Regions from separate parts of the Microbacterium sp. M4A5_1d genome, predicted to be linked through region 2. Evidence: predicted binding sites of a transcription regulator. Region 2 holds the regulator's gene; each other region holds the start of a gene.

Region 1 (4,297 bases), on a different contig from region 2:
GCCGTCGATCCGGCCTGCAGCGCCGCGAGTGCCAGCAGCACGACGGCGTCATACGACTCCGGCCCGTAGGTGAAGTCCTGCAGCTCGGCGTTGCCGGCACCGGTCCAGAACGCCTGCAGGTTGTCGCGGAAGGTTGCGATCGACGCGGGGTCGACGGCGGGGTAGGTGCCCTTCGCGCCGGCCATGGTGCCGGCTTCGAAGTCGTCGCCGAAGTTCGCCAGGTTCCCGTCGACGAGGTACAGCTGCTCGGGGGCCACCTCGGCACCGATCAGCTCGGGGATGATCGTCTTGACCTCTTCGAACGTGATCAGGGCGATCGCGTCCGGGCCGGCTGCGAGCACGTCCTCGACCTGGGCCGAGAAGTTCGTGTCACCGGTGTTGTAGAGCGAGGTCGCGACGACCTCGCCGCCGGCAGCCTCGAAGGCGGCCTTGGTGAAGCACGCGAGGCCGGTGCCGTAGGCGTCGTTGAGGACGATCATGCCGAGCGTCTCGTTGCCGTCGGCGCCGATCAGGTTGCCGAGCACTTCGCCCTGCAGGACGTCCGAGGGAGCGGTGCGCCAGTAGAGACCCTTGTCCTCGTAGCCGGTGAAGGCGGCCGAGGTGTTCGCCGGCGAGAACTGGATGGCGTTGGCGGCGATGACCTGGTCGATGAACTGCAGCGACGTGCCCGAGGATGCCGCGCCGATGATCGCCGTGGCGCCTTCGCCCAGCAGTCGCGGGATCTCCGTCTCGTACGCCTTGTTGTCGGTGTCACCCGAGTCGCCCTGCTTGAGGTCGATCGTGATGCCCTTGCCCGCGGCGTTGATCTCGGATGCGGCGAACTCGGTCGCCGAGATCTCGGGCGGGCCGAGGAAGGCGAGGTTGCCGGTCACGGGCAGAGCCGTGCCGATCGTGTAGGTGAGGTCGGTGCCGGGACCGGTGGAGGTCGAGGTGTACTCGGGGGTGTACGACGCCGGCTCGGCCGCTTCGCAGTCGATGGGGAAATCGGCCGAGGAGTTCCCTTCGGCGTCACCCGATGCAGCCGGTTCGCTGCCTCCGGCACAGCCTGCGAGGACGAGGGCACTCGCGCCGATCACGGCGATACCGCCGAGGACCTTCGCGGTGCGGGAACGGGTGAGAACGCCCATTGTGCTCCTTGATGAGTGGGAACGCGGCACCGAAGCCCCGCGAGGTTGGGTCAAACCTAGTGGTGCCGCTGCATCAGGGATGTTGCGATGTGTTAACGGTCTGTTACGCGACCTAATCGTTACTTCCGGCCCGCCGAGTCCCGCGCGATGACGCGGGTGGGACCGGTGCCACGTCAGACGACGGGGGCGACGTCGGATGCCTCGTCGACGCGTCTCGGACGACGAGCGGCGCGCAGCGAGTCGACGCTGAGCACGACGAGGGCGAGCCAGACGAGCCCGAAGCCGATCCAGCGCTCGAGAGGCATCGGCTCGCCGAGGATCCAGGCTCCCGTGATGAACTGCAGGATCGGCGCGACGAACTGCAGCAGGCCGATCACCGTGAGGCTGCTGCGACGGGCGCCGGCGGCGAAGAAGAGCAGGGGCACGGCGGTGACGATCCCGGCGAGGGTCACCAGCGCGGTGTGGCCGGGGCTGACCGAGCCGAACACGAGCCCGCCGGTGACCGCGACGATGATCGCCTGCACGATCGCGACGGGCGCCAGCCAGAGCGACTCGAGGGTCAGGCCGCTGACGGCGTCGACCGAGGGCCCGATCTGCTTCTTGACCAGTCCGTAGGTGCCGAAGCTCGCGGCGAGGGTCAGGGCGATCCACGGGAAGGCCCCGTAGCCGATGACGATGACGCCGACCGCGACGGCGGCGATGCCGATCGCGACCCACTGGGCCACCCGCAGCCGCTCCTTCAGGACGAGGACGCCGAGGAGCACCGTGACGATCGGGTTGATGAAGTACCCGAGGCTCCCCTCGATCACGTGCCCCGTGAGGGTGCTGATGAGGAAGACCTGCCAGTTCACGTAGATGAGCAGCCCAGCCACGATGGTCCACAGCACCAGGCGCGGCGTGCGCAGGATCGCGATCAGCTTGCCCCAGGCCCGGAGCACCGTGAGGAGGATCGCGCAGAACACCAGCGAGAACAGGATGCGCCACGACACGACCTCGAACGGCCCCATCGGGGCGAGCGTGAGGAAGTAGAGGGGCATGAAGCCCCAGAGCACGTAGGCCGAGAAAGCGTAGATCCCGCCAAGCGAGCGTTCACGGGCGGGATCGAGGGGTGTCACGAGCCAAGCATAGGACGGTCATGACACGGCGAGGTCACGACGGACTGCCATCCGCCGCCGCACGCCTGCCATGACGAAGGCCCGGATGCGATGCACCCGGGCCTTCGTGGAAGAGCTCTGCGTCAGCGGACGACGACGGCGAGGACGTCGCGGGCCGAGAGCACGAGGAACTCGTCAGCGCCGAACTTGACCTCGGTTCCGCCGTACTTGCTGTAGATCACGCGGTCGCCGACGGCGACGTCGAGCGGAACACGGTTGCCGTTGTCATCGATGCGGCCGGGGCCGACCGCCACGACCTCGCCCTCCTGGGGCTTCTCCTTGGCGGTGTCGGGGATGACCAGACCACTCGCAGTGGTCTGCTCGGCCTCGACCTGCTTGATGACGATGCGGTCCTCGAGCGGCTTGATGGAAACCGACACGGTCTACCTCTTTCTTCGACAAGACTTGTTGGCAATCTCACCCTGAGAGTGCCAACTCCGAGTCTAGGGGGACGTTGGCACTCACGCAACGCGAGTGCCAACACCCCTGAACCGGCCGCACCGCCCCGCGTAGGCTGTCGTGGTGGATCACGCCGAGCTCTCCGCGTTGCTGACCCCCGAGGGACTCCGTCTGGTCGACGCCCTCCGGATCTCGTCTACGGCGGATGCCGCGTCGGCCGTGTCGCGGCTGCGACGCGAGGGCCTTTCCCCCGACCTCGTGTCGGCCGTCGTCGGGCAAGCGCGGCTGCGCGAGCGCGCGCGGGCGAAGTTCGGTCCGTTCGCCGATCGGATGCTGTTCACCCGGGCCGGCCTCGAGCAGGCTACGCGTCTCGTTGTCGCCGCCCGCCACGCCGGCAGGTTCCGCGATGCCGGCATCGCCCGCGTCGCCGACCTCGGCTGCGGCATCGGCGGCGACGCCCTGGGGTTCGCCGGCATCGGACTCGAGGTCCTGGCCGTCGACGCAGACGAGATCACGGCCGCCCTGGCCGCCTACAACCTCGCCCCCTTCGGTGCAGCCGCTCGCGTGCGCCACGGGCGGGCGGAGGAGACCGATCTCGACGGCGTCGATGCCGTCTGGCTCGACCCCGCTCGCCGCACCTCGGGCCACAGCGAGACGCGGCGCATCGCGGCATCCGACTACACGCCGTCGCTCGAGTGGGCCTTCGACCTCGCAGGTCGGATGCCGACGGGCATCAAGCTCGGCCCTGCGTTCGACCGCGACGACCTTCCCACCGACGGCGAGGCGCAGTGGATCAGCGCGGACGGCTCGACGATCGAGCTCGTCCTCTGGTCGGGCGCTCTCGCTCGCCCGGGCGTCCGGCGGTCCGCCCTCGTGATCCGCGGCGATCGTGCCGCCGAGCTCACCGCCGCCGATGATGCTTCGGACGTCGATCCGCGCGATCTGGGCGCCTACCTGCACGAGCCAGACGGCGCCGTCATCCGCGCTCGGCTGATCGGCGACGTGGCCCGCTCACTCGACGCGGGGATGCTCGCCGGCGGCACGGCGTACATGACCTCCGACACGGGGCGTACCAGCGCGTTCGCGACGACGTTCCGGGTGCGCGAGGTCCTGCCGCTGAAGACCCGCGAGATCGACGCCGCGCTCAAGCGCGCAGGGATCGGCATCCTGGAGATCAAGAAACGCGGGGTCGACATCGATCCTGCGCAGTTCCGCAAGAAGCTGAGCCTGTCGGGGAGCGCGTCGGCGACCCTCCTCCTCACGCGCGTCGGAGACCGCCGGGTGGCCGTCCTCGCCGACCGCGTCGAGGACGGTGAGGGCCGCCCCGGCGACGGGGCTCAGTCCAGCAGCCCGGCCTGAGCCGCCGCCCAGACGAGCCAGCCCGCGCTGTAGAGGATCGACAACGCGGCGAGGCCGAGCGCCCACACCGCGACCCCGCGACGCTCCCACGGTCGGCGCAGCGCCAGCACCGCCATGACGACCGCTGCGATACCCAGCGGGAACGCCCACCCGACGAACAGCGACAGTAGGAGCGCCACGATCGCCAGGGCCAGCGCCCACGCCCCCGACCGCGGCAGGATCTCGGGCGCCGGGGCCCACTCGACGCGCGGCTGCGAC
Region 2 (4,297 bases):
TCAGCTGTTCCGGAACCGATCGCGGAGCTTGGCGAAAAGGCCCTGGTGGAACTCCGCGAGCTGTGGTGCGGGCGACTTCGTGCGCTTCTTCAGCTCCTCGATGAGGGCCCGCTCCTTGGCATCCAGACGCGTCGGGGTGACGACGTGAACGCCGACACGCAGGTCGCCGCGCGTCGAGCCGCGAAGCGGCGTGATGCCGCGACCCTTGACGGTGAGGACGTCGCCGGACTGGACGCCGGGGCGCAGCTCGAGCTCGACCGGACCGTCGAGCGACTCGATCGTGGTGCTGGTGCCGAGGACGGCGTCGGGCATCGACACCTCGAGCGTGGCGAGCAGATCGTCGCCCTCGCGGCTGAACACGTCGTGCGGAGCGACCGTGACCTCGAGGTACAGATCGCCGTTGGGGCCGCCGGCGGGACCGACCTCGCCGGATCCGGGGAGCTGCAGGCGCAACCCGGTCTCGACACCTGCGGGGATGTCGAGCGAGACGGTGCGGCGAGCCCGAACGCGTCCCTGCCCCTGGCAGGTCGTGCACGGGTACGGGATCGTCGTGCCGTAACCCTGGCAGACGTTGCAGGGCTGCGACGTCACGACGTTGCCCAGCAGGCTGCGGACGGTGCGCTGCACGTTGCCCGCGCCGTGGCAGACGTCGCAGGTGACCGGCTGCGTTCCCGGCTGGCAGCACGAGCCCTGGCAGGTGTCGCAGAGCACCGCGGTGTCGACCTCGATGTCGCGATGCACGCCGAAGACGACGTCGCCGAGCTCGAGGGTGACCCGGACGAGCGCATCCTGTCCGCGTTCGCGCCGGGAGCGCGGACGCCCGGCGCGACCGCCGCCTCCGGCGCCGCCGCCGAAGAAGGTCTCGAAGATGTCGCTGAATCCGCCGAAGCCCGCGGCGCCGCCGAAGCCGCCGGCGGAGTCACCGCCCATGTCGTAGCGCTGACGCTGCTCCGGATCGCTGAGGACGTCGTAAGCATGCGTGACGAGCTTGAATCGCTCGGACGCATCCTCTCCCGGGTTGACGTCGGGGTGCAGTTCTCGTGCCAGGCGTCGGTACGCCTTCTTGATCTCGTCGGGCGACGCGTCGCGCGCAACGCCCAGGACCTCGTAGTGGTCAGCCACGGATCGCCTTTCCGCCCGTTCGGGCGTGGGTGGGGTGGGTCAGCGGGACTTCTCGTCTTCGTCGAGAAGCCGGCTGAGGTAGTGCGCGACGGCGCGGACCGTCGCGAGGTTCGTCGGGTAGTCCATGCGCGTCGGTCCCATGAGGCCGACGCGTGCATGCGAGCCCGGGACGTCGTAGTCGCTCGTGACGACCGAAGCTTCGGAGAGCCCGTACGCCTCGTTCTCGCGGCCGATTCGCGCTGCGACGCCGCGGTCGTCGGCGACCATCTCGCCCATGAGCCGAAGCAGCGTCACCTGCTCCTCGATGGCTTCGAGCAGCGGATAGATACTGCCGCGGAAATCCGCCTCTCGCCGCGCGAGCGTGGCGGTGCCGGCCATGACTAGGCGGTCCTGCCGGAACGTCTCGAGCTCTTCGACCAGGATGCGGGCGATCTCGCGCACCGCATCGCCGATCGGGTCGCCGACCGACTCGCTCTCCGCGAGCGCCGACACCGCGGTGACGGCGTCTCGCACGGCGACGCCGGTGACAGCGGCGCGCAGCGTCGCCTTGGCTACGGCGAATTGCGCTTCGTCGAGGAGGGTGCGTACCACGCCCACCCGCTGGGAGACACGGCCGGTGTCGGTGACGACGATGACGACGAGTCGTCCGCCGCCGAGGTCGACCAATTCGAGGTGCGAGACCTGCGCGCGCGCGAAGGAGGGGTACTGCACCATTGCGACCTGGCCCGTCAGCTGGGTGAGCGCACGAACCGTCCGCACGAGCAGGTCGTCGAGGTCGGTAGGGCCGTCGAGGAAGGTCGTGATGGCCGAGCGCTGGGCGGCGCTCAGGGGGCGAAGGCCTGCCAGATGGTCGACGAAGACGCGGTAGCCCTTATCGGTCGGCACGCGTCCGGATGACGTGTGGGGCGCGGCGATGAGCTCCTCGTCCTCGAGGAGCGCCATGTCGTTGCGGATCGTGGCAGCCGAGACGCCGAAGGCGTGGCGCTCGACGATCGACTTGCTTCCCACGGGCTCGCGGGTGTCGACATAGTCCTGCACGATCGCCCGCAGCACCTGCAGTCCGCGCTCTGAGACCATGTCCGTCACCTCCTGTTTGGCACTCGATGTCTGCGAGTGCCAATTCTACCGCGTGGGCGAGGCGGGTCGCCGCCCGGGATCACTCGGTGAGCGCCCGTACGACCGCATCGGCCATGAGGCGTCCGCGGCGAGTCAGGACGACCCGACCGCGGACGGCGTCCGCGCCTTCGATGAGCCCGTCGGCGATGAGCGATGCGACGGCACGGCGCGAGTCGTTCGCGAGCTCATCGACGGCGAGCCCATCCACGATGCGTGATCGCAGCAGGACGGACTCGAGCCGTCGGGCCTCGGCATCCGGGCGCTCGCGGCCTGCGGCGGGAGACTCGCCCGCGGAGAGCCGCTGAGCATATGCCGCCGGGTGTTTCACGTTCCACCAGCGGAGGCCCGCGATGTGACTGTGCGCGCCCGGCCCGTAACCCCACCAGTCGGTTCCGCGCCAGTAGGCGAGATTGTGGCGCGAGCGCTGGTCGGTCGACCGGGCCCAGTTCGAGACCTCGTACCAGGAGAAGCCGGCGGCGGCGAGACGGTCATCGGCCAGTTCGTACATGTCGGCCTGGAGATCGTCGTCGGGCGCGGCCACCTCACCGCGGCGGATCTGACGCTCGAGACGGGTGCCCTCCTCGATGATCAGCGCATAGGCGGACACATGGTCGGGTTCGAGCGCCACCGCGGTGTCGACCGAGCGCCGCCAGTCGTCGAGGCTCTCCCCCGGCGCTCCGTAGATCAGGTCGACCGAGACGTCGAGTCCAGCCCCGCGCGCGGCAGCCACGGCGGTGGCGACGTTGGCGGGATCGTGCGTTCGGTCGAGCGCTGCGAGCACGTGCGGAACCGCGGACTGCATGCCGATCGACAGGCGCGTCACGCCCGCCGCCGCCAGCTCGTCGGCGACCCGAGGGTTCATCGTGTCGGGGTTCGCCTCGACGGTGACCTCCGCGCCGGCGGCGATGCCGAACGTGTCCCGCACTCCGCTCAGCATCCGAGCGAGGTCCCCGGCCGGAAGCAACGTGGGAGTGCCGCCGCCGAAGAACACCGTCTGCGCCGGACGCCGGGGGCCGCGCTCGTCCATCACATCGGCCGAGAGGGCGATCTCGCGCAGCACCTCGTCGGCGTAGGCATCTTGCCGCGCGCCACGCAGCTCTGTGGCGGTGTAGGTGTTGAAGTCGCAGTAGCCGCACCGCACCCGGCAGAACGGAACGTGCAGGTACACCCCGAACGGGACGTCGGGGTCGATGACGAGGTCGTCCGGCAGCGTCCCGCCGACCGGCACCGGATCACCGATCGGCAGTGCCGCGCCCATCAGGCCTCAGGCGTCGCGTACAGCGGCGAGATCGCGCGGAGGTAGCCCTGGAACAGCATCCGGCGGCGGCGGCGGACGAGACTCTTGAGCATGCGGTAAGCCAATGCCGTCGGCCGATCGAACGCCCGCACGACGAACCAGACCTCATCGTTATCGCGCCATTCGAGGAGGAAGGACTCCTCGCCGCTCACGACGGAACCGCCGACGGTCCCGAGAGCGAACGCGACCCGGCGGGGCTCCTCGTCGACGAAGATCACGCGGAGCTCCGCATCCGCATTCAGCCCCGACACACGCCCGTGCACCTGAAGCGTGGTGCCGGCTCCGACGTAGGGGGTGCCGTCCGCCGCGAAGCGCTGCTCGTGTTCCATGCTGCTGGGCGCGACGGCGTTTCCCTGGTCGTCGAACGCGACGCCGGTGTACATCGGTCCCGATGCGGGCCGAACATCCGCGACGCGCAAACCCGCCCCACGGAGCGCTGCCCACGACATGAGGAGGTCGGCGGCGGTGTCGAAGCGAGCCTGCCCGCTGCCGATCCGCCATGCGTCCTCCGCGGGGATGCTGTGTTCGGGCGGATACGCCATGAGGTCGTGCGCGCGTGTCGCGCCGACCGCCGCGTAGTCGACGGTCTCGTCCCGGAAGGTCCCGCGTCGCTGATGCATGGGTCTCCTCGTTGCTCCCCGTGGGGCTACTTCTTGTCCTTGCCTTCGACGTCGCCCGACAGCGCGGCGATGAACGCCTCCTGCGGCACCTCGACGCGACCCACCATCTTCATGCGCTTCTTGCCCTCTTTCTGCTTCTCGA
Region 3 (4,297 bases), 930 kb from region 2:
GGACAGCCTCGGCGAGTGCGGCACGCGGGGGCGCGGCATCCGGTGTGAGGGGCAGCCCGTCGATGCCGTCGGCCAGCTCGATCGTCTGGCGGACGGTGTTCTCGAGGGCGCGCAATCGGCGGTTGTTCTCCGTCTCGATGCCCCGTCGGCGACGGGCGAGCGGATGCGCTTTGCGGCTGCGTGCGGCCTCGCGGACGTCGGTCGACACGGCGTCGAGGATCTCCTCGAGATAGCGCTGACCGGCCTCGTCGGCCGGTTCGCCGTCGGCGATCGAGGTCGCGAGCATCTCGAGCCGGTCCGATACGGCGTCGCGCAGCTGCGACAGGCGTGTGGAGGCGCGGCGGAGGTAGAGGGGCGGAATGATGGCGAGATTGACGGCGACGCCGATGACGACGCCGAACGCCATCGTGACGAGGTACGACACCGAGAAGCCGCCCGCGTCGTTCGCCCCGAGCAGCAGTACGAACAGGGCGGCGATGGCGATCCAGTCTCGGCCGGTGCCGAGCGCCCGGATGCCGCCGACGGCGACGCCGACGCCGACGACGATCGCCACACCCACGATGCGGGGGCTGGGGCCCGACACGAACCACAGGCCCACCAGGCCGATCGCGATGCCGATCGCCAGGCCGCCGACCGCCTGCAGGCCGGCCTTGGCCGAGTCGGCGATCGTCGGATACATGCTCACGAGCACGCCGAGCGGAGCGTAGTAGGAGTACTCGTCGTGCGCGAAAGGTACGTACGGCGCGAGATACCAGGCGATCGCAGCGGCGAGGGCCGCCTTGCCGGCGAGCAGCAGACGAGAGAGCGCGAAGGCCTCTCCGCCCGCGGTCCGCGCGGCGGCTTTCAGCGAGACAAGGCGGGGATGGGGTACGGCGGTCATCAATCGCGACGATAGGCGTACAGCGCGCCCGACAGCAGCCCCTTGACGCCGCCGGGCCCGTACGGCAGATGCTGGCGTAGCCTGGGCGAGTGAGCGCTTACGTCTCGGCGTTCGAGCTGTTCTCCATCGGTGTAGGACCCTCGAGCTCCCACACGGTCGGCCCGTTGCGTGCTGCCCGTGCTTTCGTCGTCAGGCTGGAGGCCGCGGGGCGGCTTCCCGAGGTCGCACGGGTCGGCTGCGTGCTGTACGGGTCGCTCGGAGCGACCGGGATCGGGCACGGCACGCCCGACGCCGTGGTCGCAGGGCTACAGGGTCATGCGCCCGAGACCGTCGATCCCGACGTGGTTCGCGGCGCGTGGACCGAATGGGTCGACGGGTCGCCCCTGGTGCTCGCGGGGTGGCACGCGGTGCCGTTCTCGCGGAGCGACGTGACCTTCGAACCGCGGACGCGGCTTCCGGAGCATCCCAACGCGATGACCCTGAGCGCGTGGGACGCCGCGGGCGATCTCGTCGCGTCGGAAACGTATCTCTCGGTCGGGGGCGGCTTCATCCGACGCGCAGGCGAAGCCGCCGAGGCGGGCGGACGGCGCGGAGGTTCGGGCGCTGTCGCCTGGCCGTACCGCTTCAGCACCGCGGCGGAGCTGCTCGAGCTGTGCGAGCGCGAGCAGATGAGCATCGCCGGCCTCGCGCGCCGCAACGAGGAGGCACTCCGGCCGGAGGCCGAGGTCGCTGCCGGCCTCGACGCGATCTGGGATGCCATGGCGGGGTGCGTCGAGGCGGGGCTTCGAGCCGACGGCACCTTGCCGGGGATGCTGCGCGTGCGGCGCCGGGCGGGGGCGATGCGGGCGCAGCTCGAACAGGCGGAGGCGGCGGGTGGGCGTGAGCTGCCGGGGGAGTGGCTCGGTGCTTTCGCGCTCGCCGTCAACGAGGAGAACGCGTCGGGTGGACGCGTGGTCACCGCGCCCACCAACGGTGCCGCAGGAATCCTTCCGGCGGTGGCTATGTACTGGTGGCGGTTCGCGGCGGAGTCGCGGCTCGCGTCGGAGGATCTGGATCGGCGCCGCGGCATCAGGCGGTTCCTGTTGACCGCGACGGCGCTGGGGTCGCTGTTCAAGGCGAACGCGTCCATCTCGGGTGCGGAGGGCGGCTGCCAGGCCGAGGTCGGATCTGCGTGCGCAATGGCTGCGGGAGGCCTGACGGCGGTCATGGGCGGCAACAGCGCGCAGATCGAGAATGCGGCGGAGATCGCGATGGAGCACCACCTCGGGCTCACGTGCGACCCGGTCGGTGGCCTCGTGCAGATCCCGTGCATCGAGCGCAACGCGATCGCGGCGTCGACGGCGGTCACCGCGGCGCGACTCGCGTTGCGGGGTGACGGGCAGCATTACGTGTCGCTGGATGCCGTCGTCGAGACGATGCGCCAGACCGGGATAGACATGTCGCACAAGTACAAGGAGACGAGCGAGGGCGGTCTCGCGGTGAACGTCGTCGAGTGCTGAGAGGCCCTTGCGCGCCCCATCTTCGGGGCGCTGTTCGCCGTGCGCGAACCCTTGGCACTCGATGGGGGAGAGTGCTAATCTGGGTGCAGTTGAGCCCATATGGCTCAACTTTCAGATCTCAACACGAAGCATCAGAGAAGGGAAAGATCGATGGCTACTTATGACCCGTTCCGCGACCTCGACCGCATCGCCTCGAGCCTCTTCGACACGCGCCGTGGCCCCCGTCGCATGCCGATGGACCTCTACCGTGACGGCGACCACTACGTGATGACCGCCGACCTGCCGGGCATCGACCCGGGCTCGGTCGACATCGACGTCGACGGCCAGCTGCTGACCATCCGCGCCGAGCGCACGCTCGCGAGCGGTGACGGAGTGAAGTGGATCACGCGCGAGCGTGAAGCCGCGAGCTTCCTGCGTCAGCTGAACCTCGGCCAGGGCGTCGACACGGAAGGCATCGCCGCGACCTACAACAACGGCGTCCTGACTGTGACCATCCCGGTCAGCGAGAAGGCCAAGCCGCGCAAGGTCGAGGTCACGACCGACGCAGCCGCGCCGGTGGTGCCGATCGAGAACTGATCGCGCAGATCCGCGTTCGCACGACGGGCGGCCGCAGCTCTTTCGGGGGCGGCGGCCGCCCTTTCGCGTATATCCCCCAGCGCCCGCGACCGATTCGAAGGCGCGCGATGCGCGCGCCCGACTGCGTGGCTGCAGCACTCAGAAGGGTGGCGGTTCGTCCGGCGGTGGTCCGCCGCGTGTCGCATCCGGTGGCGGATCCGTGGTGGCGATGGTGAAGCAGACGGCCGGTATGGGTACGTCTTCGCGGTAGACCCGGCCGAGGGGTGAGGTCCATTCCAGGACCCCGCCGCCGATCTGCCTGACCTCCCACTTCGTGAATTGCTTCATCGAGTGGTGTCGTTGGCAGAGGTGGGCGAGGTTGAAGATGTGGGTGTGCCCGCCGAGGGCGTGATCGATCGTGTGGTCGATCTCGCAGCGGAGCGCGGCTCGTCGGCATCCGGGGAACCGGCAGTGCTGGTCGCGCGCCATCAGGAGTTTCTTCATCGAAGCGGTGGGCCGGTAGGTGTCGATCTCGACCGGGGTGCGGGTGACGGGGGCGATGAAGAGCCGGTCCCACTCGCTGACCTGCCCGGCGAGCTCGCGTGCCGTGTCGGCATCGATCAGCGCAGCGCCCACGGCTTCGGCGGGGTTCTCGTCACGCCCCATCAACGTCTCCGCCGTGACGGCGACTTGCACGCGTGCCCGAATCGCGCCGAGCCCACCAGCCCGGTCGGCCCCGTAGGTCGGGTCGACCACGGGCGCCCCACCGAGGACGAGGTCACCGAGGATGTCGGCGCGCAGCTGATCCATCGTCCTGGTGTCGGCGGGCTTACCCGACCCAGCGGCATCCGCCCCGGCACCTTCCGCCCCGTCGCCCTCCGCCCGGGCGTCCTTCACGGACTGCCCCATCTGCGTCAGCCGGTCGAGCATCCCGGCGGCGATGACCGTCGGGAGGTTCGCGACGAGATTCGACATCCCATCCGACCCGTGGAACACCCGTACGCACCGCTCCGCCGCCGCGGTCTTGTGCCGGTCGGTGAACGTCTGCGGGTGAAGCCGGGCTGCCAACGCATCCAGCGCACCCCGCACCCGCGACGGCACGTCCCGCTCGCACACCGCGATCGCGGCTTCCGCGAACGAATCCCGCACCTCATTCGGAAGCCCCGCACCGACCCGCACGACCACATTCACGTGGCCACGTTCGATCTGCCGCTGCACCCACGCCTCGAACACCGCGGGATAGTCGTCGATGACGGTCATCGCATGGTCGATCTCACCCTGCAGCCGCCGATCCGTCAACCGCGCCATCCCGGCCGCTTCGGCCGCGACTGAACGCAACTCCATGTCCGACGCCATACCCCGC

Evidence for each region. The regulator HrcA, encoded in region 2, represses chaperone genes, less so after heat shock. The targets are predictions, from matches to a motif close to TTNGCACTCGNNNNNNNCGAGTGCNAA.
Region 1: groES (co-chaperone GroES) is a predicted target of HrcA. The motif match lies at 2,736-2,762, and genes of this name have one in related genera.
Region 3: ACLBWJ_RS06015 (Hsp20/alpha crystallin family protein) is a predicted target of HrcA. The motif match lies at 2,431-2,457, and genes of this name have one in related genera.

The regions. Positions count from the first base shown of each region.
Region 1 is NZ_JBKFAD010000002.1:719,047-723,343, reverse strand. It holds gene ACLBWJ_RS11700 (ABC transporter substrate-binding protein) at 1-1,127, opposite strand, end outside; gene rarD (EamA family transporter RarD) at 1,301-2,242, opposite strand; gene groES (co-chaperone GroES) at 2,365-2,661, opposite strand; gene ACLBWJ_RS11685 (class I SAM-dependent methyltransferase) at 2,804-4,039, shown strand; gene ACLBWJ_RS11680 (hypothetical protein) at 4,018-4,297, opposite strand, start outside.
Region 2 is NZ_JBKFAD010000001.1:314,234-318,530, forward strand. It holds gene dnaJ (molecular chaperone DnaJ) at 1-1,122, opposite strand; gene hrcA (heat-inducible transcriptional repressor HrcA) at 1,162-2,199, opposite strand; gene hemW (radical SAM family heme chaperone HemW) at 2,279-3,496, opposite strand; gene ACLBWJ_RS01435 (DUF1990 family protein) at 3,496-4,155, opposite strand; gene lepA (translation elongation factor 4) at 4,182-4,297, opposite strand, start outside.
Region 3 is NZ_JBKFAD010000001.1:1,241,301-1,245,597, reverse strand. It holds gene ACLBWJ_RS06025 (FUSC family protein) at 1-880, opposite strand, end outside; gene ACLBWJ_RS06020 (L-serine ammonia-lyase) at 970-2,379, shown strand; gene ACLBWJ_RS06015 (Hsp20/alpha crystallin family protein) at 2,530-2,955, shown strand; gene ACLBWJ_RS06010 (HNH endonuclease) at 3,094-4,297, opposite strand, start outside.